3 regions of the Gardnerella swidsinskii genome follow, and region 2 is predicted to be linked to each of the others. Evidence: riboswitches for the same ligand, from Rfam matches in the RefSeq annotation. Region 2 holds a riboswitch; each other region holds the start of a gene.
The links. Region 2 has a riboswitch for thiamine pyrophosphate ahead of K9E37_RS00535 (hydantoinase/carbamoylase family amidase). Riboswitches for the same ligand answer to the same signal wherever they lie in the genome.

Region 1 (9,806 bases), 120 kb from region 2:
GCTCGTCATGCTCTTCGCGGAAGCGAATCCAATGCTCAATTTCGGTCTCGGTAAAATCGTTACGGTATGGAATCGAATCCTTGTCGCGCTTCTTAAACTCAATAAGCATGTTCACGCCGTAAAGAGCAACACGACGATAATCGCCAATAATACGACCGCGGCCGTAAGCATCTGGCAAACCGGTCAAAATCTTGTTGTGGCGAGCAATCTTAATATTCTTGGTGTAAACGCCAAACACGCCATCGTTATGAGTCTTACGGTAGACGGTGAAAATCTTCTTGATTTGAGGATCTACTTCCTTGCCAGCTTCTTTAATAGCTTGCTCAACCATGCGCCAACCGCCGTTTGGCATCATAGCGCGCTTGCAAGGCTCATCAGTTTGCAAACCGACGATTACGTTATCTACTTCTGGGCTTTCAATGTAGCCTGCTGGCATTGCGTCAATACCTGCTGGGATATGAGTTTCAACATCATAAACACGACGCTCACGTTCAACAGCTAAGTAGTTGTCGTCGAGATACTTCCACATGTGCTTCGTTTTTTCAGTGGCATTTGCCAAGAAACTTTCGTCACCTTCATATGGCGTATAGTTCTTTATTATAAAGTCGCGTACGTCAATGTCTTTCTTCCAATTGCCGTCAGTAAAACCATTCCACGCTTCGGTACGAAGATCCTCTTCACTGAGAACTGGCGCATCAACTGATGTCATGTTTAGACTCCTTTTGTACCCGCAACGCATCTTCACGCTGCCTTAATAACAATGTTAGAGCATAAGTAAACGCATACACGAGTAGTTTTGCAAAAAATCTAGTGAAATATATCACATTTATTCACGAAAAGCTGTGGTAACAGGCATTCTGCGATCCCTGCCAAAAGCAATAGCACTTACTTTTGGTCCAAGCGGATACTGCCTGCGCTTCCATTCTGCGCGATCAACTAAACGCATAACCGTGTCAACAGTATGCTCGTCAAAACCATCTTCAAGCAAATCCGCTCTACCATGAGCAAGCTCAATATGAGCCTCTAAAACACGATCAAGCAAATCGTACTCAGGTAAAGAATCAGAATCCTTTTGCCCTGGACGCAACTCTGCACTCGGAGGCTTAATAATAGAATTAACCGGAATAAGCACACCATCTTGCGGAGCTTTCGCTTTCGTAACTTCTGTTTGCTCAGAATCCTCATATCCAACAATTGGCAGCATACCAATGCCTACTCCAGCATTCGCAGCGCGATTCCTCCAACGAGAAAGTGCCCAAACGCGCGTCTTAAACAAATCCTTAATAGGAGCATACCCTCCTACCGCATCGCCATAGATAGTAGAATATCCGCAAGCAAGCTCCGATTTATTACCAGTTGCGAGCGCCAAAACACCGCGCGAATTCGAGTAAGCCATTACGATTACGCCACGAACGCGAGCTTGCAAGTTTTCTGCTGCAACACCTTCTAATGAAAGTTGCGATTGGAAAGCTTTAAAAAGCGGTTCAATTGGTTGCACATCATAGTGAGCGCCAATTCGCTCTGCTAAATCGCGCGCATCGTCTTTAGAACCGTCCGAAGAGTACATGCTTGGCATAGAAATGCCATACACATTTGCTCCACCGCAAGCATCGGCAGCCATAGTAGCTACTAAAGCAGAATCAATTCCTCCAGAAAGTCCTAAGCACACACCCTTAAAACCATTCTTACGCATGTAATCTCTAAGACCTACAACACACGCACAATACACTTCTTCGTCTGCGTCAAGTTTTGGAGCAATGCTTGAAACTTTCTGCTTTTTCAGCGAGTTATCAAAATCAACAAACGACAAATCTTCATCAAACATTGCCGAGCGTTCAAGTAAAGTTCCGTCAGCATCAACAACAAAACTTCCACCGTCAAAAACCAAATCATCTTGGCCGCCGACTTGGTTCACATATACGACTGGCGCATTGACTTCAACAGCGCGCTTTTGAGCCAAACTCAAGCGCACATGAGTTTTACCTTCCTCATATGGAGAACCGTTCATAGTTATTAGCGCATCGATACCAAGTTTTGCCAAACGCGCAACAGGACCGCCGTCTTGCCAAATATCTTCGCAAATAGCAAAACCTAGACGCATTCCATCTACTTCCAGCAGCTCACACTTATTGCCAGAAGAGAAAATACGAAACTCGTCAAAAACACCATAATTTGGCAAGAAATGCTTGTCGTATTGCAACACAGATTTACCTTCATGCAATACGAGAAGCCTGTTTCGAGGCTTTCCAGCAGACTCGTCAAAGCCAACAGTTCCAACTACTACGTAAAGCTCCCCCAAGCCTTCTTCCGCAAGTTTTGTTGCAAGCAAGTCTGCAGCTTTTTGTGCAGTTGTGCGGAACGTGGCACGCAAGGCGAGGTCTTCAATAGGATACCCAGTCAAAGTCATCTCAGGAAACACAACCATGCGAGCACCCGACTGCTTTGCGCGCGCAGCATACTTCAAAACTTTTTCAACGTTGCTATCAATGTTCCCAACGCAGGTATCTATCTGCGCTAACGCCAATCGCAAAAAACTCATACATTACAGTCTAGTAGATAGCTTCATTGCAAGTAAGCGACGTGTTGAAAAACTTATTTTTTCTCTTTCCACACTGCAAGTATGCGAATTATTAACACGTCATAAATAATACTAATAAGCAAAGTGTAGAATTATTGATTTTTCTCGCCTATATTGATAATTCGTTACTCGCGAAGGGGATTTAACTTTAAACAAATTTCACCGAACAAGGAGCAGGAAATATGCGAAAAATTAAAGTTATTGCATCAATTACAGCACTGGCAGCATTAGCGACTTTCACTTTAAGTGGCTGCGGTAGCTCAAAAGCAGGCGCAAAGGATGACAAGACCATTACTGTTGCAGCTTCACCTACCCCGCATTCTGAAATCTTAAATAAAGTTGTAAAGCCAATCTTGCAAAAAGAAGGCTACAAGCTAGTAGTAAAGGAATTTACTGACTACGTGCAGCCAAATACAGCTACTGAAGAAGGCGAAGTTGACGCAAACTACTATCAGCATTTGCCTTATCTTGACAACTTTAATAAGGAAAAGGGAACTCACCTTGTTTCAGTAGGTGGAATTCATTTTGAACCATTTGGATTGTATCCAGGAAAAACCAAGACGATTAAAGCATTAGCAAACGGAGCAACTGTTGCAGTTCCAAATGATCCTACTAATGAGGCTCGCGCATTGCTTCTTTTGCAAGATGCCGGATTGATTAAGTTGAAGAATCCAAAGGATATTAACGCTACTACAAAAGATATTACTGAGAATCCTAAGAATTTGAAGTTTAAAGAACTTGAAGCGGCAACAGTTCCTACTGCCATTAAGGATGTGGATCTTGCTGCCATGAACGGCAATTACGCTATTCAAGCTGGTTTTAACCCAACTAAAGACCCACTTACTTCAGAAAAAGTTGGAGGCATTGCGGCTAAAACTTATGAAAATATTATTGTAGTAAAGAAGGGCTCTGAAAAGTTTGCAAAAATCAAAGCCTTACTCAAAGCTTTGAAGACAAGCGAAGTGCGCGACTATATTACTAAAACTTACAAAGGCGCTGTGCTCCCTGTTTTCTAAAAAATACTCACAATGTAGCCACCTAATGCCGCATGTGTATGCTTCGTGTATGCTTTGCGGCATTATTTTATAAGCGTGTAATATACGTAATGTGCGTGCTGGTTAATAATCTAGTTAATGACGCTAGTTAGTAACTCTAGTTAGTAACTCTAGTTAGTAACGAAGTATATTTCACACAGAAAGCAATAATCTGTTAAGGAAAAGCATGATTCAGATCGAACATCTTCACAAAAGCTACGGCAAAGGTAGCAAAGCGAACGAAGCATTACACGACATTAATCTGACTATTGAATCGGGAGAAGTATTCGGAATCCTTGGTTCTTCTGGTGCAGGAAAGTCTTCGCTAGTTCGTTGCATGAATCTGCTTGAGCGACCAACTTCCGGCAAAATTATTATTGACGGAAATGATATTAGCGAAGTAAAAGATAAAGAACTTGCAAAAGTACGCACTAATATTGGCATGATTTTCCAGAATTTTAGCCTTTTCCAGCAGCGTACAGTATTGCGAAACGTCACTTTCCCATTAGAGCTGAATCACACTGCAAAAAAGGAACGAGAAGAACGCGCAAACTACTTACTTGACTTAGTTGGTTTACAAGATTTTGCAAACCGCTACCCTAGCCAGCTTTCAGGCGGACAGCAGCAGCGCGTAGCAATTGCACGAGCATTGGCGAATAATCCGTCGATTATGCTTTGCGACGAAGCAACAAGCGCACTTGACTCCACAACTACTGCGCAAATCCTTGATTTATTGAGCCGAATTAACCGCGAACTCAACGTAACGCTTGTTATTATTACGCATTCGCTGGCTGTAGCACGAAATATTTGCGACCGAGTTGCAATGATTGATGGCGGACGCATTGTGGAATTAGGTGACACTGATACGCTTTTTGCAAATCCACAAAGCGATATTTTGCGAACTCTTATTGCAGATGAAAAACAGGAAAATCATCGCGCTAAAATTACAAGCACGATTGCAAGCGAGCTTAACAATAAGCCAGAAAACGCACAAACAGACGAACAAACAAACGCGCTTACCAACGAGGTGAAATAACAATGTTAGAAGCTGCTACACAATTTTTTAACGACTACGGCAACTTACTTATTGAAGGCGTGCAAGACACACTCGTAATGACATCAGTTGCAACACTTTTTGCATACCTTATTGGACTTCCAGTTGGCGTACTTCTCATTACATCAAACAAAAAAGGCATTTGCCCCAACGCGCCAATTAACGCAGTTCTAGGCTGGATTGTTAACATCGTGCGTTCTGTGCCGTTTATTATTTTATTAGTTGCAATAATTCCTTTCACTCGTCTCATAGTTGGCACTTCTTTGGGAGTTCCTGGGGCTATTGTGCCTCTGGTGATTACGGCTGCACCATTCGTTGCTAGAGTAGTTGAACAATCTTTAGCCGAAGTTGACGGAAGCTTAATTGAAGCAGCACAAAGCTTTGGAGCAAGCAAATTGCAAATTGTTTGCAAAGTGTTGCTGTGGGAAGCTTTACCTTCGCTAATTCGCGGAGCTGCGCTTACATTTATTACGCTTTTTGGATTCTCCGCAATGGCTGGAACAGTTGGCGCAGGCGGACTCGGAGACATTGCAATACGATACGGATACCAGCGTTATCAATACGATGTGATGACAGTTGCTGTTATCCTTTGTATTATTCTCGTGCAGATTGTGCAAAGCTTGGGAGATTTTATTTCACGCGCAATCAATCATCACGAACGCTAAAGAAATTCGCAACATACCCACCACCAATTAAATGCACATAATCGTGTAAACTTGCTGGTAATTCGACATTTTGCAGGGGTGCTTTCGAAAGAAGGCTGAGATGGTATTAGTTTGCCTAACCCTTCGAACCTGTTAGTTAATACAACGTAGGGAGCAACGATTTTAGTATGACATCGAATTATCCGTACGCATCAATGCGTAATCAATTTAATCTAAGCGCCTGCTTTATTGCAGACCCACAAGCTTGTAATAATCGTCCGCTTACCGATATTGTCGATGATGCTTTGCGCGCTGGAGCGACTTTTATTCGTCTTCATTGCAACAATGAAAACGCTAAAGAAATCACTACTATTGCACGCGATATTGCACAAATCATCGAAGACAATAACAAATGCGATTCTGTAACTTTTGTTATCGACGAGCGTGTTGATGTCGTTTGGCAAGCTCGCAATCAAAGCATCAAAGTTGACGGAGTGCATTTAGCACAAAGCGACATGGAGCCTAGAGAGGCTCGCGCTCTTCTTGGCGAAGATGCTGTAATCGGCTTATCTGTTGAAACCGAAAGCTTAGTTAAAGTAATAAACGAACTTCCAGATGGATGCATTGATTACATTTGCGTAACAGCAATGCGCAATCCTGAAGAAGGATGCGAAAGCACTACTGCCGCTTACGAATTGGAAGCAAATCACACAACGCTGGACGAAGCGAAAATTAATACGATTTGTTCCGCAAGTGATTTTCCAGTTCTAGTTGGCGGAAGAACTGCACTCGACGATATCGATACAATCGCTCACACCAAGGCTGCAGGATGGTTCGTTTCTGAAGCATTGTATTCTTCAGAAACACCAGAATCAACTATGCGTGAATTTGTTGAACATTGGAAAGCTGTGCGAGGTGAAGAAAAGCACGGCTACGCTAAGCGAGTGATAGTTGCAGAAAATTCTGAATCAAAATCTTCAGAAACTCAAGAAAAGAAGCCAACTTTTATTAATGCGAAAGAAGCAAAGGATGCTGCGAAATTAGCTAAACAACAGCGAGTTGACGTTGCAGCTCGCGGATGCACTCAGCGCGATAAAGCTCATATTCGCAAAACAACTCCAGTTCATTTTGAGTATGAATATGGTTCTTATGATTTGGAAGTTCCTTATACGGAAATTAAGCTTTCGGATACTCCTGGCGTAGGTCCTAACCCGCCTTTTAAGGATTACAATACAGAAGGTCCAAAGTGCGATCCGAAGGAAGGTTTGGCTCCGCTTCGCCTTGACTGGATTCGCGACCGCGGTGACGTTGTGGAATATGAGGGTCGCAGGCGCAATCTTCAAGACGACGGCAAGCGCGCAATTAAGCGTGGTAAGGCTTCTAAGGAATGGCGTGGACGCACGCATAAGCCAATGAAGGGCGCGGATCATCCGATTACACAAATGTGGTACGCTCGCCACGGAATCACTACTCCGGAAATGCAATATGTTGCAACGCGCGAAAATTGCGATGTAGAGCTGGTTCGCGAAGAAGTTGCAGCCGGACGTGCTGTAATTCCTTGCAATATTAACCATCCTGAAGCTGAACCTATGATTATTGGCTCGCGCTTCTTGACTAAGCTCAACGCAAACATGGGTAATTCTGCTGTTACGTCATCTATCGACGAAGAAGTAGAAAAGCTTACGTGGGCCACGAAGTGGGGTGCGGATACCGTTATGGATCTTTCCACCGGTAACGATATTCACACAACGCGCGAATGGATTTTGCGCAACTCCCCTGTGCCAATTGGAACAGTGCCAATGTATCAGGCTTTGGAAAAGGTTGAGGATGATGCTTCTAAGCTCAGCTGGGAGCTTTTCCGCGACACTGTTATTGAGCAGTGCGAGCAGGGCGTTGACTACATGACTATTCACGCTGGCGTGCTTCTTCGCTACGTGCCGCTTACTGCAAACCGCGTAACCGGTATTGTTTCTCGTGGTGGCTCAATTATGGCTGAATGGTGCTTGCAACATCATCAAGAGAGCTTCTTGTATACGCACTTTGAAGAATTATGCGAGATTTTCGCAAAGTACGATGTTGCATTCTCTTTGGGTGATGGTTTGCGTCCAGGTAGCTTGGCTGATGCTAACGATGCGGCTCAGCTTTCCGAGCTTATGACGCTTGGCGAGCTTACGAAGATCGCTTGGAAGCATGACGTACAGGTGATGATTGAAGGTCCTGGTCACGTGCCATTCGACACTGTGCGTATGAATATTGAGATGGAAAAGGCAATTTGCCAGAATGCTCCATTCTATACGCTTGGTCCTTTGACTACGGATACCGCACCTGGCTATGACCACATTACTTCCGCAATTGGTGGCGTGGAGATTGCGCGATACGGCACCGCAATGCTTTGCTATGTGACTCCTAAGGAACATTTGGGGTTGCCTAACAAGGATGACGTGAAGCAAGGCGTGATTGCGTATAAGATCGCTTGCCACGCAGCTGATCTTGCTAAGCATCATCCACATGCTATGGATCGCGACAACGCAATCAGTAAGGCTCGCTTTGAGTTCCGCTGGTTGGATCAGTTCAACTTAAGCTATGATCCAGATACCGCAATCGCCTTCCACGACGAAACACTTCCTGCAGAACCGGCAAAAATGGCGCACTTCTGCTCGATGTGCGGACCAAAGTTCTGCTCGATGGCTATTTCGCAAAATATTCGTAAGCGTTTTGGCGGAGCAGCTCAGCAGGAGCAGCTCGTTGAAGAAGCACGCAGTCAGGCAATTGCCGATGGTATGAAAGAGATGAGCAAAAAGTTCCAAGAATCCGGCTCATCGTTGTATCAAAGCGTGAAAGCATAAAATGATGAGGTACGGAAGTGCGGAAGCAAAAACTGAATTGCAAGTGCTTCAATAACAATACTTACAACGAATAATAATAGAAGAAGGTTGATATGAACCAAAGCGAGTTTTATAGTGAGCTATTATGCTTGCTATAAGACTCGCTTTCTTTATATCCGCATTTAAATTCTATTAATACAACCTTTCCGTTGCATGCGTTGTAAAGTTTCTGCCGCCTTACAGCAAAAATCCGACATTTTCTGTACACAAGCGTATAGAAAATGTCGGATTAGCAATTAAGAACTTTAGTATTAAAGAATATTAAAGAGTATTAAATCAAATAACGTTTAATCACAAAACTTCAATAGAAATAATACCTACAGGCTCAAGAGGAGCATCAGATCGATCCGTTGCGACAGCCTCGAGCTTATCGACAACCGCCTTCGATTCATCGTCAGCAACTTCGCCGAAAATTGTATGGTGGCCATCAAGCCATGGAGTTGGCACAGTTGTAATGAAGAACTGCGAACCGTTAGTGCCATGCAAACGACCGTCACGACCGCGACGCTTTCCAGCATTTGCCATAGCGAGCAAATAAGGCTTATCGAACTTCAAGGATGCGTCAATTTCATCGTCAAACTCGTATCCAGGACCGCCAGTTCCATTGCCGAGTGGGCAGCCACCCTGAATCATGAAATCCTTAATGATGCGGTGGAAAGTTAAACCATCGTAGAATGGCTCATGCGAAGGTTTTCCACTGAATGAGTCAAGCCACTCGCGCTCACCAGTAGCTAAGCCAACAAAATTTTTGACGGTTTCAGGCGCTTTACTGTCAAACAAATTGATTTTTATATCGCCTTCAGAAGTATGCATAATAACTGTAGTCATGTGGTAATTCTCCCATATTTTCACGACTGTTTCAATTCGTGTTAGATAAAAATATTCGCATACAAAAATGCCTCACTTTGCGTAGTAAAGAAAGACGCAAAGTGAGGCACTTTTACATTAACTTCATTATGCTAATTAACTCAATACTCAGCAAACTTACTGAATACAATTAAGCAAACATTAAGCAGCTCTAAAACTAGCTGATCTGCAATAACCAGATCAGCTAGCAAATATTCTACTTATTACTGTGGCGAGAAGTACCACGACGCTTAGCTGAGAAAAGCGCAGCACCAGCAGCACTAAGAGTTGCAGCAAACAAGCCAAACACAGACACGTCACTACCAGTCTTACTAAGCTGAGCAACACTACCACTCTTCAACACCTGAGCGCGCACAGAAGCACGAACATCAGCCGCATGAGCCTTAGCAGACGCCAAAGCCTTACGAGCAGCAGAAAGCTTCTTAGCCGCAGCATCAACCTGAGCCTGAGTTGCGTTAGGATCAGCAGCAACCTTCTTAGCCTCAGCCAAAGCAGCATCCAAAGCCGCCTGAGCCTTAGAAACTTGAGCATCAGCCTGCTTCACAGCCGGATTGCTTTCAACCGCAGCGTTCACAGCAGCAGAACTTGCGCCATTAGCATTATTAGCGTTAGCGTTGGCAGCATTGGTGTTAGCAGCGTTACCTGCATTACCCGAGTTTACGCCAGCACCAGCGTTACCATTACCAGCATTTCCAGGCTGTGAATCAGACTCAGCACCCTGAATCTGAACATTCAACTCACCCT
Region 2 (9,806 bases):
AGCGTAGCGCGCGAAGGCAGGTCGTCGCACTGCGCTAGTAACGATAAATCGCAATTATTCGTTATTAACGCAGATTAGCTACTGCACCAGTAACATATGACCGTTATTTTCTCAGTCAAGTATCTGAGAAAGTAACGCTAATAAGCAAAACACTGTTAAAAACTCAGTCAAGTATCTGAGAAAGTAACGCAAATAAGCAAAACATCGTTAAAAACTCAGCTAACCAACTGAGAAAGTAACACTTGCGCTCGCAAATGCTCCAATCCATACGCATAACAAACATCCAACCAACACACGCAAACACCACCAAACGACACGCCAAATAGGCGAGGGCTTGCATTTGAGAATATTTCGGGTATAGTAGTTACTCGTGCTTCGGCGCTGACATTGTTCAGTAAAGTTGCATTGCGGACATAGCTTAGTTGGTAAAGCGCAACCTTGCCAAGGTTGAGACCGCGGGTTCGAGTCCCGTTGTCCGCTCTAGGTCCGATGAGTTATTCGACCTTACGGTGGGTTAGCCAAGCGGTTAGGCAGCGGCCTGCAAAGCCGTATAGATGAGTTCGACTCTCGTACCCACCTCGATTAAGCTTCAAGCTTAATAAACAACCTGGGCGGTTGGCGCAGTGGTAGCGCACTTCCCTGACACGGAAGGGGTCACAAGTTCGAACCTTGTATCGCCCACTCGAAAGGATTGCCTTTCACGCATAATTAAAAAAATTTTGGGTGATTGGCGCAGCGGCTAGCGCACTTCCTTCACACGGAAGGGGTCATAGGTTCGATTCCTATATCACCCACAATATGTTCGCAGTGTAGAAGCACTGCGTTTTTTGTTATCTGGCTATTTTTTGTTTCCTAACTTACATATGAAAATTTTTGGCAGCCGAACATACATGCAACCACAAATGGAAGCAATATCTCATATCAACCAGCCAACCAGTCAACCAAGCAAGCAACCAATCATTTCTTCACAGAAACACACATGCAAATGTTCATTTTGAGTTCATTTAATATCGTGCTATACTCATCCGAGTACAAGTGAAAATTGCAGGGGTACTGGAAACAGTTGAGAAACACCCTTTGAACCTGTTTTGTTAAGACATGCGTAGGGAGCAATTACAGTAAGTGATTTCTTTCTATCACGATTTTCGTGATATCTTGCGTTGCCACAAAGTAGTAGCAGTTACACGAGTATCAACTAAACAATTAAAAAGTTTTTTAAAAAAACAACTAAAAAACTAAAAACCAAACACCAAAACCAAAAAATATCCGCCTGAATGTCACTTTTGGGAAAACTTGCACAAGTGAGGAGGAATACTGCACATGATTAATAGCAGCATAAGTGCTGAAACTATAGAATCAGCCATAAGCTGGCTTGCAGGATTCACAGAAAAACCAGGAGAACAAGGAGTTACTCGACCTCTTTACACAAAATCTTGGAAACAGGCTCTTTTTGCTCTTCGTCAACGATTTGAAAAACTCGGTATGACTGTGGAATTCGACCAAGTTGGAAACCTAATTGCAACTGTTGAAGGATGCGAAAAGCCAGAAAGCATAATAGCTTGTGGATCGCATATTGACACAGTTTCAAGAGGAGGTCGTTTTGACGGTCAACTTGGAATAGTTGCAGCCTATTTAGCAATTAAGAATTTACTTACTAGATATGGAAAGCCAAAGAAAAGTCTTCGCATTATCTGCTTAGCAGAAGAGGAAGGCTCACGTTTCCCATACGTATTCTGGGGTTCAAAGAATTTCTTCGGACTAGCCAAAAAAGAGGACGTAGAAAATATTTGCGACAGTGAAGGTGTTCCTTTCGAAACAGCAATGCGTGAAGCTGGGTTCAATTATCAAACAACTCAACCTAAGTTCGCAAATCTTGAAGCCTGGATTGAGCTACACATTGAGCAGGGACCAACGCTTTACAGCAATCACGAAGATTTAGGTATTATCACTAGCATTGCTGGTCAGCATCGTTGGGATATTCATCTTAAAGGCGTACAAAATCACGCTGGCACAACAATGATGTCCTACAGGCACGATGCAGTAGATTGCATGTCTCATATAATCGCCAAGAATCTTGACAAAGCTAAGCAAGCAGGCGACCCACTGGTACTTACTTTCGGTAGAATCAGCGTAGTTCCAAATCAAGTAAATATTGTTCCTGGAGAAGTTACTTTTTCAATGAACTGCCGTCATACAGATAAAGCTTTTCTTGATAAATTCTTGCAGGAACTCGACGAGGACATTCACGAAACTGCCAAGTCTTATGGCATTACAGCGCAGATTGATAAGTGGATGTCTGACGATCCTACACCACTTAGCGACGATATTATTAATCTTTTGAAAGATCAAGCTAATAAGCAAGGTTATGCATACAGGGTCATGCATTCAGGTGCTGGTCAAGATACGCAAATTTTTGCTCCGTTTGTAAAATCCGGAATGATTTTCGTTCCTTCGAAAGATGGTATTAGTCACGCTCCAGAAGAGTACACAGATCCACAAGACGCTGTTCACGGGGTAAAGCTTTTACGAGATGCTCTGCATAGTTTGGCTTATGAGGACTAACGAAAACCAACTAAAAGATAACGAAAACCAAACGAAAACCAAAAAGAAATGGAAATTTAGGAAGGACGCAAAAGGCATATACTATGCAAACTTCACTGCTTAGTTAACCGCAGCGAAGAAAAGTGAATATCGAATGAGAGTACAACGCTTATTCACGAATAAGAGGCTGATACGAAGGGGCGCACCACCACGGGTACGACATCCTTTCGTATCTTTTTTATTTTTGAGCAAAGTTGCGATTATTACTTTCAAAAAACTCAAAACACAAAACACAAAAAAGAATCAAATTTACAAACAAGAAAAGTAAGGAGGTGCGCATGCAAATTAGTAAACTGCTAAAAGATGAGCCAGTAGCTAGTAAAAACTTGGAATGTTACCGCGAGCGCGGCTACACCAACGAAGATTTACTGCCAAAGCCGCAAGAAAAACGCACAATGAGCGCTCTTAATTTCTGCACTTTGTGGATGCAGTCTGTACACAATATTCCTAATTATGCTGCAGTTGGCGCATTCCTTTTAATGGGATACTCTCCAATTTACGTAATGATTGGTATCATGCTTGGCGCAATTCTTACAGCAATTGTCATGGTTGCTAACGGTGTTGTAGGTTCCAAATACGGCATACCGTTTTCTATGCATTTGCGCGCAACATACGGAAAAGCAGGCGCTCAGCTACCAGGATTCCTTAGGGGAGTAGTTGCTGCAATCTGCTGGTATGGCATTCAAACATATATAGGTGCGAAAGCTTTAGAGATTCTAGTTGGCAAAATTTGCCCTGAGTTTCTTACTTTTGGAAACAAAATACCATTCGTAGGTTCGCACATACCTATTATTATTTCCTTCGCAATATTTTGGTTGCTTAACTTGGCGATTGGCTTAGGTGGAGGAAAGACTCTTAATAAGCTAACTGTAGTATTAAGCCCACTTATTTACGTTGTTTTTGGTTGCATGAGCGTATGGGCTATTAGCTGCGCTGGTGGATTATCTGCAATCATGCAGTATCATGCTACTGTTCAAGCGCCAACTAATTATGATCTTGGGCTTTTCATGATGATGGTTGTAAATTCTGTACTGGGCGTTTGGGCTGCTCCTGCCGTTTCTATTGCTGATTTTACGCAAAATGCAAAGTCAACTATGGCTCAACTAAAAGGTCAAATTGCTAGCTTCTTGCTAAGTTACGCGCTTTTTGCCTTTACAAGCGTAGTTATTTTAGTGGGCGGATCGCTTTTTTACCATGAAACTATTACAGATGTTCTTGTTATCATAAACAAGTGGGATAGTCTTCCTGCAATTGCAATAGCTACTGGGTTGCTTCTACTTACTACAGTTTGTACAAATGCTACTGGCAATATTGTTCCTGCAGCATACCAGCTAACTGCTTTAGCTCCGCGATTTGTAAATTATAAGCGTGGCGTAGTTATTGCAGCTCTTGTAAGCACTGTGTTAATGCCGTGGAAGTTTATGGCTAATATTACAGGCTTCTTGAATCTTATTGGTATGCTTTTAGGCCCAATTGCAGGTGTTCTACTTGCTGACTATTACGTAGTAAAGCGCACGCATATTGATCTTGATCAAATTTATTACGATACAAATAGCTCGTCAAAATCTGCTTATTCTGGAACTAACTGGATATCTTACACTTCTACGATACTTGGGCTTTTATTTGCTCTTTCCGGACAGATAATTCCTCTACTTTCACCGCTTACTCAAATCTCATGGATTGTGGGATGCGCTGTAGGTTTCGTGTGTCAAATATTACTATCAAAAGTTTTTCAGCCAACAATGGCTAAAGAAAGGAAATAATATGAACTACGATGTAGTAATCACAAACGGTTTGGTTGTATTCGATAATGAAGCAACTAAAACCGATATAGCAATTAAAGACGGCAAGTTTTCCGCTTTTGGAAGCAACTTTGCAGCAGAAAAAACTATTGACGCGACTGATTTAATAGTTGTTCCTGGAAAAGTTGATTCTCATGTTCATATTAATGCTCCAGGCGGCGGCGTTCGCGACGATTGGGAAGGTTTTGTAACCGCAACTTCTGCCGGCGCAAAAGGCGGTATTACTACAATGCTGCAAATGCCTTGCAATCAAATTCCTGCTACTACTGATGGAAAATCATTTGAGGCAGTTTTAAAAGAGGCTGAAGGAAAACTAAAAGTTGACGTTGGTCAAACTGGTGGTTTGGAGCCACAAAACCTCAATGGCGGAATATGCGAGCAAGATAAGCAAGGTGTTGTTAATTACAAGGCATTCCTTGGAACTACAGGCGACAAGGATTTGCAAGTTGATTTATACAATTGCGACGATTACTCCTTGTACACAGGTATGCAGCAGATTGCAAAAACCGGCAAAATTTTGATTATACATTGCGAAAACGCTCCTATTACAGACCAGCTTGGAAAGAAAGCTCATCAAATGGGAGCTAGAAAGCTTTCTGAGTTCGTAGCAACCAGACCTGTTTTCACTGAAGTTGAAGCTATTGAGCGCGCTTGTCTTTTTGCTAAAGAAACTGGATGCAGAATTCATATTGTTCATGTTTCTTCACCAGAAGGCGCTCAAGCTGTTGCTGACGCTCGTAAGAATGGCGTTGATGTAAGCTGCGAAACTTGCAACCATTACCTGTATTTCGACACTTCTGAGCTTGACGAGATTGGAAATATTGCTAAGTGCACTCCGCCAATTCGTGACAAGGAAAACCAGAATGGCTTGTGGGAAAAGGTTTTTGACGGTTCTATTAACTTCATTGTTTCCGACCATTCGCCAGCTCCTTTGAGTTTGAAGCAAACTGATGATGCTTTCACAGCTTGGGGTGGTATTGGTAGCGTTCAAAACGATGTTGATGTGTTCTTTGATGAAGCTGTGCAAAAGCGCGGAATGTCATTAACTCAATTTGTGGCATTGAATTCTAGCAATTCTGCAAAACGCTTTGATTTGAAAGGAAAAGGCAGCATACGTTTGGGTTATGATGCAGATCTTGCATTCATTAAACCAAATGCTCCTTATGTTCTTAAAGCTGAAGACCTTGAGTATCGCAATAAGTTCAGCCCGTACGTTGGTCGCACTATTGGCTGCCAGGTGGTAAGAACTTTACTTCGCGGTGAAGAAATTTACAGCAAAGAAAATGGCGTTTGCAAAGGCTTCAAGGGCAAGTTTATTCTTCATCCAGCTAAGGATTAGGTAGAATCTTTAAACGTAATATTTAAACGTAATATTCAAAACTTAAAGCATATTCTATAGAAAGGAGGTAAGTGTGCTGAAACTTAATCACGATACTGTGGATTATGTTGAGAACGAGAATTTACTTGAACTACTTAAGCGCGAAGGCTACGACAGTACTTTTGTTGCAATAGAAGTTGATGGTGAATTAGTAAAACGCAAAGATTTTGAAACTTTCATAGTTAAAGATAACGCAAAAATTGAAGTATTTAACATTATGGGAGGAGGATGAATGGAAAGTGACGATATTCGCGCAAAAGTTCTTAAACGTCAGCTAAAGGAAGATAATGATTTGTTTGCTCAACAATCAGTTTCAATACTTGGCTGCGGCGGTTTAGGATCAAATATTGCGTTGATGCTTGCGCGAGCCGGCGTAAAAAAGTTGTACATTTACGATTTTGACAGTATCGAGTATTCGAATTTAAACCGTCAAAATTATACGATTAACGAAATTGGACAACACAAAGTATATGCTACTAAAGCGCGACTTAATGAAACTTTGCCGTACGTTGAAGTAGAAGCTTTCGTACAAAAAGTTACGCCAGAATCGTTAGATGAAATTGCTGAGCGCTCCGACTTGTTTATTGAAGCATTCGACAATCGCGAATCAAAAGCAATGGTTCTTGACTATTTCATGAATCATCCTAACAAATATGTTATTACCGCTTCTGGCTTATCTGGACTAGGAGATATTAAGAACGTAAAAATTAAGCATCTTTCAAACGTGTGCTTAGTAGGTGATTTTAAGTCTTCTCCTGAAGAAGGCTTGTATTTGCCTTATGTTTCGATTATCGCAAGTTTAGAAGCGTTAGAAGCGTTGAAATGGATAAAAAATGGAGGAAATTATGGAGAATGAAGATTATTTAGAATTAGGTGGTAAGAAGTTTACTTCTCGATACATTTTGGGTTCTGGAAAGTATTCTGAGGAGCTTATTGATGCCGCAGTAAATAGTGCTAAAGCTGAAATGATTACTGTAGCAATTCGCTATAGCGAGAAAGCTGCAGGAATTTTAAAGCATATTCCAGAAGGCGTTACCATTTTGCCTAATACTAGCGGATGCGTAACTGTAGAGGAAGCAGTTAACACTGCACATATTGCTCGCGAAATGGGTTGCGGAAACTTCATCAAGCTTGAGATTATTCCTGATCGCAAGTATTTGTTGCCAAACAATGAAGCTACTTTGCAAGCAACAAAGATTTTGGCTGACGAAGGCTTTACTGTTCTTCCTTACATGTATCCAGATTTGTACTTTGCTAAGGCAATGCGCGACGCTGGAGCTGCTGCAATTATGCCTCTCGGCTCTTTGATTGGCTCTAACAAGGGTCTTGAAACTAAGAAGTTTATTCAGCTTATTATCGACGAAATCGATCTTCCTGTTATTGTCGATGCCGGCATTGGCGTTCCAAGCCAGGCTGCTGAAGCAATGGAAATGGGTGCTGCAGCTGTAATGGCAAATACTGGAGTTGCTACTGCAAACGATATTGTGCTTATGGCTAAAGCATTCAAGCTTGGTATTGAAGCAGGCCGCGCAGCTTATCTTGCAGGCCCTGGTCGAGTGCTTGAAAAAGGTGCAACACCATCTTCTCCAAAGCGCGATGACGAAAGCAAGTAAGCAAACAAATAAAATAAGTCTTCAACTTAAAACACTGAAAATCTGAAACAAGTAAGCCTTACAAGTGCAGCCAGTACTTGTAAGGCTTGCGACATACCTAATTTGCACTTTTTATGAAAATGATATAAGGTATTCACTTGTTTGCGGACATAGCTTAGTTGGTAAAGCGCAACCTTGCCAAGGTTGAGACCGCGGGTTCGAGTCCCGTTGTCCGCTCCATTTTTTCTCAATATTCGAAGCCGTCGTATTCTCTTATTAGCAATCTATTGATGAAATAATTTCGATAAATAATGTCGCGCATTTTATAACATGCATAATTTCTTATATACTAAAATAATGTGATTAAACGCCACATTATGTGCGCTAAAAATATAAAACAAAAACTCACATGCCACAAAGCAAAGTGAAAGAATGGGGATTATGACTAACAACATGCAAACTACTGAAAATTCAGAATCTCAGGAAGATAGTATGTTGCAACTACAAGAATCTCTTAACTCGTTGTGGTCAGAAGGCAATCCAATAGATATTTCGTCGCGCGCTAAAAAGTACGTTATTAAAGATTTTCCACAAACAAATATCAACAATCAATTAGGCTGGGTTCAACTTAACAAGAAAAAAGAATACACGTCAATTGGATTATTTAAAGAAGACGGAAGAAAATTCCTTCAACTAGCAGTAGCAGATTCAGAAGGGCGAATATTTCTCGGCAGCAAACTTAGCTACGAAGATATTCAAGACATGAGACCGCAACTTTCATTTGTAGAAAAAAATAATTCTTCACTGAAAGATTTACACCGTTTTTATGGAAAACAATATAAAAAAACAAAAATTACTCTAAAATGTGCATTTTCGGAAGCGTTTGACGAAACATACACCAAACATACAGACTATGATATGGATAATATCGTAGAATCCTATTTAAATGGCGACGCAACCGTAGAAGATTTTCTCGCTTCTTTAGAAAGCAGTAAGTCTAAAAGCGCGTTAAAACCAGAACAACGCTCTAAAACTTTTGCCGGAAAAATAAACCACTTTTCTAAAACTTTTTCAAAAATTAGAAAAGAAAACGTATTTTGCGTATCAAACGGAGACTTAGTTTTACAACTTTCAGAAGATAACGGTTTAATTAAAATCGGTTCGTGGATCTCACACGGGTTCGGAACTAAAAAAACTTATACTCTCGAAGAGTTACGAACTAAACTTCCAGAAAACTTACGATGCAATCTTACATACAGAAATGCAATAACAATAGCATTCTTTGCAGCATTATTCATTCCAGACATGCACAAGTCTTTAACTGGATTTGGTTACAGCAATATACTTCGCAGACTAGAACACGAAGCACCTTTAGGAGCAATACGAAGAAGTGTAGAAGACATAAAAATAGCGAAAAAAGAAAATTTAAGAGTTTCAGGTTTAGAAGAATATTTTGAAAAATTAATGCGCTCAACTGGAGCTTTAGAAACAGAACGCAGCCTGGAAGCAGTGCATGGTGCAGAACGCCTACACATGCAAAAATCTCAGCAAACAGAAGCAAACTACTTACTTTGGGATGATGCTTTGGAACCAAATGCTGCACTCAAAGTACTTAAAATAGAAGGCGCTATTAACCGTTTATATTCAATTTATGATTGTCTGCAAATTAACTCCATTATGGGAGGAAAAACTTGCGAAAATACTATAAAAGAAGAGCAGGCATCACAAATCGACATGGCAATGATTAAAGATGTTGCTTTTGCAGCAAGCGGTTCAATAGGTATGCAATTTTTTGGCAATCCTCTGATGGACGACAAAATAAGACCTATTTTGCACATGTGGAGAAGAGCAAAGCAGGTAAAAAATAACGATAAGTATTTCAATAAGATAGATAACGACAGTGAATGGTCCTATAGGCAGCGTCTTTCTAATCTTATTAGAAGTGTATACTTGCCGTTCCGTTTTGACGCGGAATTCCGATCTAATTTAGAAGATGGTAACGTGGCAATAAACCTTACTACAGCTGGAGCTGCACTTATGCCATCTGTAGCTTACGCTAATGAGGATAAATCTTGGAAAAATCTGAACGACGACGATAAAGAAAAACTAGCTACAAACTACAATCTTCAAGTTGGAATGATAATGTCTACTCTAGCTTTTGGAGCAAGCGGTAAAGTAAAAAATGTTTCTATACGCTTAGATTCAATAGGCTTAGAAGAGATGGTTACAGCACAAAACAATGCTATGAACAATCTTGTAAATCGTACTCTTAATGCGCTTAACGTTATGAATAGTGACGCTGCAAATAATGATTCATCCAAGCCAAAAGGAGATCCAAAAGACGGTGACATTCATGGAGACCCGTCTAAATTGCAAGAAATGCAGCAGACTAATATTAGTAACGCAAACAAGACAAACAATAATGTCATATCA
Region 3 (9,806 bases), 120 kb from region 2:
TTATATGCGAATTTTGCTTCAATAGCGAAACAGCTTGACGCAAATTAAGTAATCTATCACCTATATTACTTCCAACACTTATGTATGCACTAGAAATCATATTTCCCCCAAAAAAAATAATTCAATTTATAGTTAAAAGTATATATCATGAACAGTTAGGACTAGCCAACTTTATAAATTCAAATAATAAATAAGCTAATATCAAAAATTTTTATAACAAAAATGTCGCTGTAAATTCAATACTCTTGAAGAGCAATCAAACCTACAACGACATTTTTCAATACGCTTTTATCTAAAATCTGTAAAATATTTTAGATTCAAAAGTAGTATTTTTTAGTTATTTTATTTTTGACTTATCTATTTTGCTTGAGCTTTACTCAAAATTGTATCTGCAGAATGTTGCAATTTTTGCAACTCTTCTTGAGTCAAATCAAGCTGGCATTGCTTAACAATTCCTTCTCTACCAACAATTGCTGGGTAAGAAAGATAAGAATGGTATTCTTCGCGATAGTTTGAAACAGGCATTTGCTCTTTAGAATCCGAAAGAACTGCATCCACTAAACGAACTGCAGCAGCAGCAATACCGTAGTTTGTGTACTTCTTTCCGTAGAACACAGTAAAACCGCCTTCGCGAGTTTCCTCATCAATAACGTCTAAATCCATGTTCTTTTCTTTAATAAGCTCTGTTATAGGCTGCTCAAAGACCTTAACAGTAGACCACGCAACGAATTGCGAATCACCGTGCTCTCCTAAGCTATATCCCTTAACAGCCTTTGGATGCACGCCAAAGAACTTGCCTACTGCACGATGCAAGCGCGCAGAATCAAGCAAAGTGCCAGTTCCAATAATCTTTTCGTAAGGAAGACCAGTAGCTTCCTTGTAAAGCTGGCAAATAGCGTCGCAAGGATTTGTTATGTCGATTAAAACACCGTGGAATCCAGAAGCCTTAATCTTTGCACCAACTTCTGCAACTTCCTTACGATTATACTTAAGCTCTGCAAAACGATCTGGATGAGGAACGTCTAAAAGCTTTATATGACCCAAGGCGCTTACGATTACCTCTACGTCTTTTAATGCTTCATAATCATTAACCGTAATATTAACGTTAAAAGGCACATTATCCATTGAATCTTCAAAATCCAATGCGTCGGCATTCACCTTTGCCTCATTAGTATCATAAAGATACAAATCATCAGCGTGACCGCCAACAACAAGTTGATGCGCTACTGCTGCACCAACGTTTCCCATGCCTATAACTGCTACTTTTCTCATATGAAACATCTCCTTCCGTTTTTAGTTTTCCATAAAAAATAGCACTATTTTGATGAGAATAAAAGTAATGTTAGAAAAATTTATATATTTTTTCAAAAAATCGCTAAAATATACGAAAAACGGTCAGCCGTAAACACGACTGACCGTTAAAACTCAAAGACTCAAGAAGCCACTAAGTTACTTAAAACTAAAAGTTACTTCATATACTTCTTGCAAGCCTTGAATGCGCTGTAACCAGCATACTGAGCGGTAGAACCAAGCTCTTCCTCAATCTCAAGCAAGCGGTTGTACTTAGCAATACGCTCGCCACGAGCAGGAGCACCAGTCTTGATTTGGCCAGTGTTCTTAGCAACAGCAAGATCAGAAATGGTGGTATCTGGAGTCTCGCCAGAACGATGGGAAACCATAGAAGTGAAGCCGTTCTTAGTTGCAAGCTCAATAGCGTCGAGGGTTTCGGTGACGGAACCAATCTGGTTCAACTTCACGAGCAAGGAGTTAGCTGCACCAAGCTCAATACCCTTAGCCAAACGCTTTGGATTGGTGACAAGCAAGTCATCGCCAACGAACTGCAAACGATCACCAAGACGCTTGGTGATTTCTGCCCAATCATCCCATCCTTCTTCCTGGAATGGATCTTCAATGGAAACGATTGGATACTCGTTGATGAGCTTCTCGTAGTAATCAAGCATGTAAGCAGATTCGCGCTCTTCGCCATCGAAACGATACTTACCAGTTTCCTTGTTGTAGAACTCAGAGGAAGCAACGTCAAGAGAAATACCAATCTGCTTGCCTGGCTCGTAGCCAGCGGCTGCGATTGCATCCATGATGTACTTCAAGGAATCCTCATTGGACTTCATCTTTGGAGCGAAGCCACCTTCGTCGCCAAGACCAGTAGCCAAGCCTTCCTTCTTCAAAACATTCTTCAAGGTGTGATAAACCTCAACACCAGCGCGCAAAGCATCGCTGTAGGTTGCGAAACCGTATGGAGAAATCATGTATTCCTGAATATCGGTTGCAAAATCAGCGTGAGCACCACCGTTCATGATGTTCATGTTTGGAACTGGAAGAATGTGACCATTGGTGCCGCCAATGTAGCGGTACAACGGAAGCTGAGCAGACTCAGCAGCGGCGTAGAGAGCAGCGAGGGAAACGCCGAGAATTGCGTTAGCACCAAGCTTGCCCTTGTTTGGCGTGCCATCAAGCTCGATCATCGTCTCATCAAGAGCGCGCTGATCGGTGGCATCCATGCCAATAACCTTAGGAGCGATTACTTCGTTGACAGCCTTAACAGCTTCCAACGTGCCCTTGCCCTGATAACGGGACTTGTCGCCATCGCGACGCTCCCAAGCTTCTGCTTCACCAGTAGAAGCACCAGAAGGCACTAAACCAATACCCTGAGCGCCATCTTCGGTCTCCAAATAAACCTGAACAGTAGGATTTCCACGAGAATCCAAAATTTCGCGTGCATATACGCTTTCAATAGCTGCCACAACTACTCCTTTATACCTATGGGTTGTGATGACTCTTTTAAGACTAGTGCGTTTTATGGACGTTATATTGAGTACCAGCGTATTTATGCCGTGAACGTTCACAATATTTTGATTCAACTCGAGTCATATGAGCCAATTGTATATTTTTAAGCAATATTGTTTATAAATATCGATTTAAAATATACTTGTCCATACCCTTAAGTGATAATGACCTCAGACACGGGGTGCGCAACTACATCGTGCCAAACAACAATACATATAGTGTTGCGCTGAGAATACACTCGTTGAACCTGATATAGCTAAAACTATCGAAGGGATTGTCGCATGACTTACAGTTCGCCTAATAAAGCGAAGAACATATTGAAGATTGCATTTAAAGCGGTATCTTCATGTAAAGTGTGGATTTCAACTATCCTCATTTTGGTTTTGTGGTTTTTCACAACTCTTTCTCCAACCGAAGACCGTTCTTTGCCATCCCCATATGAAGTAATACAAGCTTTTATTGATTTAAACAACGAAGGCATATTATTAAAATCCTTAGGAATAAGTATTTTACGAGTTCTTTTAGGACTTTTGTTAGGAATTATTTTTGCTGTTCCAGCAGGAATACTTGCAGGAGGCAGTAAGCTTGGCAATATTGTAGTTGATAAACCAAGCCACATGTTGAGGTCAATTCCATTCCCGGCTTTAGCTCCAATATTAATAATTTTCCTCGGAATAGATGAAACGATGAAAATAGCACTTATAGCTGTTGGCGTTTTTGGACCTATGTACGTTAATATTCGCGACGGAGTTCGTAATATTGATTCAAAACTTCTTGAATTAGCGCAGGTTTATCACGTTAAAAAATCTACTATTTTTATATCTATTTTGCTTCGCGGCACACTTCCAAGTTTTATGACAGGTTTGCGATTTGCAATATCTGTAGCATGGGTTGCATTAGTGACTTGCGAAACAGTTAATTCTTCTATTGGAATTGGATACATTCTTTCAAGAGCACAAGAATTCTTTAGACCAGATCAAATGATGGCATGCGTTATTATGTACGCAATTGCAGGTCTTGGATCTGAGCTTACTGCAAACATATTAGAGTATCTTCTTATACCTGAACGCAGATTAAATAAAAAATCACGCCAATAATCTAGTAATATCAACATTTTTCTAAAGTTAACTACTTTTTAAAATGCATTAAATTGCTTTTTAAGAATTAGTCAATATTTAGATTCAACAACCAAATAACAACAACCAAACAAACAACAGATAAACAAAACAACAAACAAAACAACAAACAAAAGGAGCTGTATATCATGGCCAATTTAAAAATGCGATTTTCTAAAAAGAGCATTATTGCATTAATCTGCGCTGCTTGTGCAACTGTATCTCTTGCAGCTTGCGGAAGCTCACAAAAATCATCAAACGCTTCTTCAAAAGAAGATGCTGGAACTATGAGAGTTGCTTATCTTTCTACAGCAAATTATCTAACTACTTTGAAAAATGAGAAATTCCTTCAAGAAGAATTTGGAAAATCTAAAGTAACTTACACTGGTCCTTACACTCCAGTTGACGGTCTTACTGCTGTGATGAGCGGAAATGCAGATGCTACAACTACTGGAACTGGACGCTTCATTGATTTGATTGCTGAAGGACAGCCATGGGTAGCTTTTGCGCTCGAATATTACAATGGTGATTCTCAAGGAATCGTTGCATCCGCAAAAAGCGGAGTGAAAACACTAAAAGACTTATATGGTAAGAAAGTTGCTATTATTCACAACGGTGACACTGGCGATTACATGCTTCACCGCGCATTTGATAAAAGCGGTTTAGACGTTTCTAAAGTTAACAAAGTTGAGATGAGCCCTAAGAACTTCCAGGCAGCATTTACTTCTGGACAGATTGACGCAATTTCCTCATTCGATCAGAATCTTGCTGCAGCAATGACAACTCCAGGCGCAAAATTGCTTGTAAATGCTAAAAAGTACGGCAATATGAACGTTACTATTCACATTGTTTCTAAGAGCTTTGCCAAAAAGCATCCAGATCTTGTTAAGAAGATGTACAAGGCTCTTGTTCGCGAAGCAGAAAAGTCTCATAAAGAAAACAATGTTATTGGAAACGCTTACAAGCAGCTCGGAGCAAGCGAAACTATTATTAAGCAAATTGAAAAGTTTGACAATCCAACTATTCGTCCAATCGATGAAAAAGGTTTGAAAATGATGGAAACTCAGGCCAAAGAATACGTGAAATATGGTTTAATTAAGCAAGCTCCAAAGAATTTGAAAGATTCTGTAATGGATTGCACAAAGTAAATTAATTCATTTATCCATAAAACACATATTCATAAAAAACAAAATAAAATATCAAAATAAAATAATATATAACTGATTAATCAAAATTAAAACAAAGTTATATAACAAGATTATATAAACATGATTTAAAGCAACGCAGTAGGAGTAAATATGAACACTCAAATAGAAGAAAACTATGAGACTAAAGATAACTCTTACTGCGTTACTCTAGAACATATTGGCGTGACTTTTAAAAATAACGCTAAAATATTACGAGATATAAATCTAAATATTAAAAAAGGCGAATTCGTATCTCTAATAGGACGCTCAGGATGCGGAAAAACCACTCTTCTTAAAGTTATTTCAGGATTAATCAAACCTGATTCTGGAACAATAAACGTCACACAACATCAAGCAATAGGTTTCCAAGATGCAAGATTAATACCATGGCTAACAGTAAGTAAGAACGTAGTTTTCGGCATGCAAGGAAACAAATCAGAACTAAAATCTATTGCAGAAAAAGCTCTTAACGATATGCAACTTAATAATTATGGTTCGAAATGGCCATCAGAACTTTCAGGTGGTCAAGCCCAACGAGTCTCATTAGCTAGAGCTTTAGTTCATAATCCTGAATTACTACTTTTAGACGAGCCTTTCGGAGCATTAGACGCTTTAACTCGTTTAGACATGCAAGATTTGCTTGATAATCTAAGGCAAAAACATGGCTGGACCACGATAATGGTCACGCACGATATTTCCGAAGCAGTAAGACTTTCTGACAGAATTCTTATGATCAAAGACGGAATTATTGAGAAAAACTGGAATATTGATCGAAGCCAACTTGATGCACAAAAGCGTCCAAATAATCACGTTGAAATAGAAGACGAACTACGCATGGCATTGCAATAAATATTTTTAACACTTATATTGCAACAGATATTACAAATCACCACGCTAAGTCTTCAAGTAATTGCTTAGACCACTTAAGAATATCTGATTCACTCATTGAACCAGACCCGAGTGAAGATTCAAAAGGAGCTGGAACAATAAGCATATGAGTAAGAGGACGATACTGCAATCCTCTATAAATACGCTTCAAACGCATCATCACAGACTCTTTTGGATCGATGCCAACAACTCGTACTGATTTTCCTTGAGAGCTGATTTGCGTAATACCAATCTCGCGTGCTTTAAAACGCAAACGAGCAACATCACACAAAGACTCAAACTCTTCAGGCGGATTACCAAAGCGATCAAGAAGCTCATCGTGAAGTTCTTGCAAATCACTATTATCCTTAGCAGCAGCAAGCTTCCTGTACGCTTCCAAACGAAGCTTGTCAGAAGCAATATAATCAACTGGAAGAGAAGCTTCAACGGGAAGATCAATAGTTACGCAAACAGGCTCAACTCTTTCAGGTTCCTTATATTTTTCAACAGCTTCAGAAACCATACGAACATACAAATCAAATCCAACACCCTCAATGTGTCCACTTTGCTCATCTCCAAGCAAATTTCCAGTTCCGCGCAATTCCAAATCTTTCATCGCAACATCAAAACCAGAACCAAGCGCAGTATGCTGAGCAATTGTTGAGAGCCTATCGTGAGATTGTTGTGTCATAGACTTAGACGGATCATACAAAAAGTAAGCGTAAGCACGCTCATGACCTCTACCTACTCGACCACGAAGCTGATGCAACTGGCTTAAACCGAATCTATCTGCGTGATCGACAATAAGTGTATTCGCATTAGAAATATCAAGACCTGTTTCAATAATCGTCGTACAAACAAGCACATCAATATCTCTATGCCAAAAATCACGAATAACAGCATCGAGCTGCTTCTCGCCCATTTTTCCATGAGCAATAGCAACACGGACATCTGGCACAAGCTCCTGAATCTTACTTGCAACAGAACTAATATCTTCAACGCGATTATGGACGTAAAAAACTTGACCCCCACGCAACAATTCACGCTTAATGCACGCAGCAACTTGAGAATTATCATACGCACCAACGTATGTAAGCACTGGAAGCCTATCTTCTGGAGGAGTTGCAAGAGTAGACATTTCACGAATACCAGTTACAGCCATTTCAAGAGTTCTAGGAATTGGCGTTGCTGAAAGACTTAATACGTCAACGTTTGTGCGCAAAGCTTTAAGCGTTTCCTTATGTTCCACACCAAAACGCTGCTCTTCGTCAATAATAACCAAACCTAAATCTTTGAACTTTATACTAGGATTCAAAAGCTTATGCGTTCCAATAACAACGTCAATGCTTCCATCTTGCAATCCAGCTAAAGTTTCTTCAATCTCTTTAGAAGTTTGGAATCTACTCATTGCAGCAACTTTTACAGGGAATCCTTCAAAACGATTTATAAAAGTCTCGTAATGCTGTTGAACAAGCAAGGTCGTTGGAACTAAAACAACAACTTGCTTGGAATCCTGCACAGCTTTAAAAGCTGCACGTAACGCAATTTCAGTTTTACCAAAACCAACATCTCCACAAATTAAGCGATCCATTGGGATTGGGTTTTCCATATCTGCTTTTACTTCGTCAATAGTTGTAAGCTGATCAGCAGTTTCTTGATAAGGAAATGCGTCTTCCAACTCTTTTTGCCAAGGAGTATCTTTACTAAACGCAAATCCGCGAGATTGCTGCCTTGCTGAATAAAGTTTAATAAGATTTTCAGCAATTTCATGAACATGCTTTTTAGCTTTTGCTTTAGTTTGAGCCCAGTCAGAACCTCCGAGCTTGTTAAGCTTTGGTATTTCTGCACCTATATATTTACTCACTAAATCAAGCTGATCAGTTGGAATAAAAAGCTTATCGTTAGGAGCGTTACGTTTGCTAGGAGCATATTCAATGACTAAATATTCGCGCGTTGCACTACCACCCGAAACAGCAATATTACGTTGCTTCATGCCGACAAAACGTCCAATACCATGCTGCTCGTGCACAACGAAATCACCAGGCTTTAGTTCCATTAGGTCGATTGCTTTGCGCCTGCGTCTTGGAGTTTTTAGTTGAGCTGATGCAGAAGATTTACCTGTCAGATCACGCTCTGTAAGAATCGCAATACGCGCAGCATTGTCAATGAAGCCATCCGAAATACTTGAGCGCACTGTAGTAAATTCATGTACACCAGTCGCATATATAGCGCGCCTCAAGCGTGCAAGAGTACCAGAAGCCGCTGCAGTAATAGTTACAGCAAAACCATTGTCAACAAGAGAAGTGATGCCGCCAGAAACTTTCGATTCATCTCCTCGAAACTCTTGTGGCGCCGATGCTGGCAAAGCAATATTTCCATAAATTTGATTGTCAACACCAAAAGATGTTAATTTCCATACGTCATGATTAGACAATTCTAACGATGAAATCGTTTCATCAAAATCCAAGAAATTAGCTTGATCGAATGTTATTGGAGCTCCAGAACCGTGTCCAGAAGCAGCAACATGCCAACTAGCTGCTAAGAATTCGTTAGCTGTAGCAGTTACGTCATCTGCAGCTCTACGGCATTTTTCGGGATCAGATAGAATAATAACAGATTCCTTCGGAAGCATATTTTGCACTGATTCCATGCGATCCACTAGTGCTGGCAACAAAGACTCCATACCTTCTACAGGTATAGAATTTGCGATTGATTCAAGCATATCGTCAGCATTTGGAATTGCACCAATAAGAGAACGCGCACGCTTGCAAATTTTTTCTGTAATCTGAAGCTCACGGCAAGGCGTAGCCCAAATACTTGCAATATTATTGCCATAAGTACGCTGATCAGAAGCATGAAATTGCTTTATAGTATCAATTTCATCACCAAAAAATTCAATTCTCACAGGATGCGTCATCGTTGGCGCAAAAACGTCAATAATTCCACCACGAACAGCAAACTCTCCACGTTCCATAACCAAATCAACACGAGTATATGCGTTTTCTACCAAACGTTTCACAGCATATTCAAGAGTTAATTCTTTTCCGCACTCAAATAACAGAGGATCTATATCACCAATGCCTTCAACTATAGGCTGAATAAGCGATCGCACAGGCATAACCAACACGCGAATCGGACCAAAAAGTGATGTGTTATTTTCAGGATGGCAAAGCCTACGGAACACTGCAATCCTGCTAGCAACAGTATCTGCCCTAGGCGAAAGCCTTTCATGAGGTAACGTTTCCCACGCTTCTAATTTAGCAACGTCTTGAGCATCACCATCGTACCAATCACGCACAGACGCAATAAAATCTTCAGCATCTCTACTCGATGGAACAATAACAACAACTGGCTTTTTCTTAGCTAATGCAGCAACAATAGCAGAACGAATTCCAATAGGAGAAGAAATTGTTAAATCTTCACTTATTGAATCTAAATCTTTACGATTTTTATTTGCACTTTCGCAACAATAATCAGATATCACATCAAGATCATATTCAGATAAAGCTTTAAAAAGTGAGTCCTTAGTTGATAAATCATTAAGAATATCTCTCAAGCTTATTACTGAAATATCATCAGTCTTATCATTCTTGTTATTTTTGATATTAGACCTGCTATCAGCGGCCATTAAACTTCTCCTGCGTTGCTACTAATCCATGGAAAATAATACTTTCTGCAGCATCAGCACCATCTGCTAAAAAGTTTGGAAGATCGGATTTTTGAGCTGCAGCAAAACCTCCAAGAACCCAATTGACTGTATTATCGTGCGCGTGAGCACCACGCTGCGCATGACCAACACCCATTCTCACTCGAGAATATTGAGGAGTACCAA

Region 1: linked by a shared signal. The riboswitch ahead of thiC (phosphomethylpyrimidine synthase ThiC) and the one ahead of K9E37_RS00535 (hydantoinase/carbamoylase family amidase) in region 2 are both predicted to bind thiamine pyrophosphate.
Region 3: linked by a shared signal. The riboswitch ahead of K9E37_RS00025 (ABC transporter permease) and the one ahead of K9E37_RS00535 (hydantoinase/carbamoylase family amidase) in region 2 are both predicted to bind thiamine pyrophosphate.

What each region holds. Positions count from the first base shown of each region.
Region 1 covers NZ_CP083176.1:247,547-257,352, forward strand. Annotated here, with positions in the region: gene pflB (formate C-acetyltransferase) at 1-709, opposite strand, end outside; gene K9E37_RS01060 (NAD+ synthase) at 827-2,539, opposite strand; gene K9E37_RS01065 (MetQ/NlpA family ABC transporter substrate-binding protein) at 2,761-3,594, shown strand; gene K9E37_RS01070 (methionine ABC transporter ATP-binding protein) at 3,800-4,648, shown strand; gene K9E37_RS01075 (methionine ABC transporter permease) at 4,651-5,331, shown strand; TPP riboswitch at 5,396-5,501, shown strand; gene thiC (phosphomethylpyrimidine synthase ThiC) at 5,499-8,156, shown strand; gene K9E37_RS01085 (peptidylprolyl isomerase) at 8,487-9,023, opposite strand; gene K9E37_RS01090 (MiiA motif-containing surface protein) at 9,259-9,806, opposite strand, start outside.
Region 2 covers NZ_CP083176.1:124,440-134,245, forward strand. Annotated here, with positions in the region: tRNA gene K9E37_RS00515 (tRNA-Gly) at 408-480, shown strand; tRNA gene K9E37_RS00520 (tRNA-Cys) at 509-579, shown strand; tRNA gene K9E37_RS00525 (tRNA-Val) at 610-681, shown strand; tRNA gene K9E37_RS00530 (tRNA-Val) at 722-794, shown strand; TPP riboswitch at 1,037-1,126, shown strand; gene K9E37_RS00535 (hydantoinase/carbamoylase family amidase) at 1,321-2,562, shown strand; gene allW (allantoin permease) at 2,880-4,364, shown strand; gene allB (allantoinase AllB) at 4,366-5,742, shown strand; gene thiS (sulfur carrier protein ThiS) at 5,816-6,013, shown strand; gene thiF (sulfur carrier protein ThiS adenylyltransferase ThiF) at 6,014-6,637, shown strand; gene K9E37_RS00560 (thiazole synthase) at 6,627-7,394, shown strand; tRNA gene K9E37_RS00565 (tRNA-Gly) at 7,538-7,613, shown strand; gene K9E37_RS00570 (tetratricopeptide repeat protein) at 7,815-9,806, shown strand, end outside.
Region 3 covers NZ_CP083176.1:386-10,191, reverse strand. Annotated here, with positions in the region: gene folK (2-amino-4-hydroxy-6-hydroxymethyldihydropteridine diphosphokinase) at 1-100, opposite strand, end outside; gene K9E37_RS00035 (L-lactate dehydrogenase) at 358-1,272, opposite strand; gene eno (phosphopyruvate hydratase) at 1,467-2,762, opposite strand; TPP riboswitch at 2,973-3,097, shown strand; gene K9E37_RS00025 (ABC transporter permease) at 3,087-3,902, shown strand; gene K9E37_RS00020 (ABC transporter substrate-binding protein) at 4,070-5,068, shown strand; gene K9E37_RS00015 (ABC transporter ATP-binding protein) at 5,219-5,956, shown strand; gene mfd (transcription-repair coupling factor) at 5,994-9,602, opposite strand; gene pth (aminoacyl-tRNA hydrolase) at 9,592-9,806, opposite strand, start outside.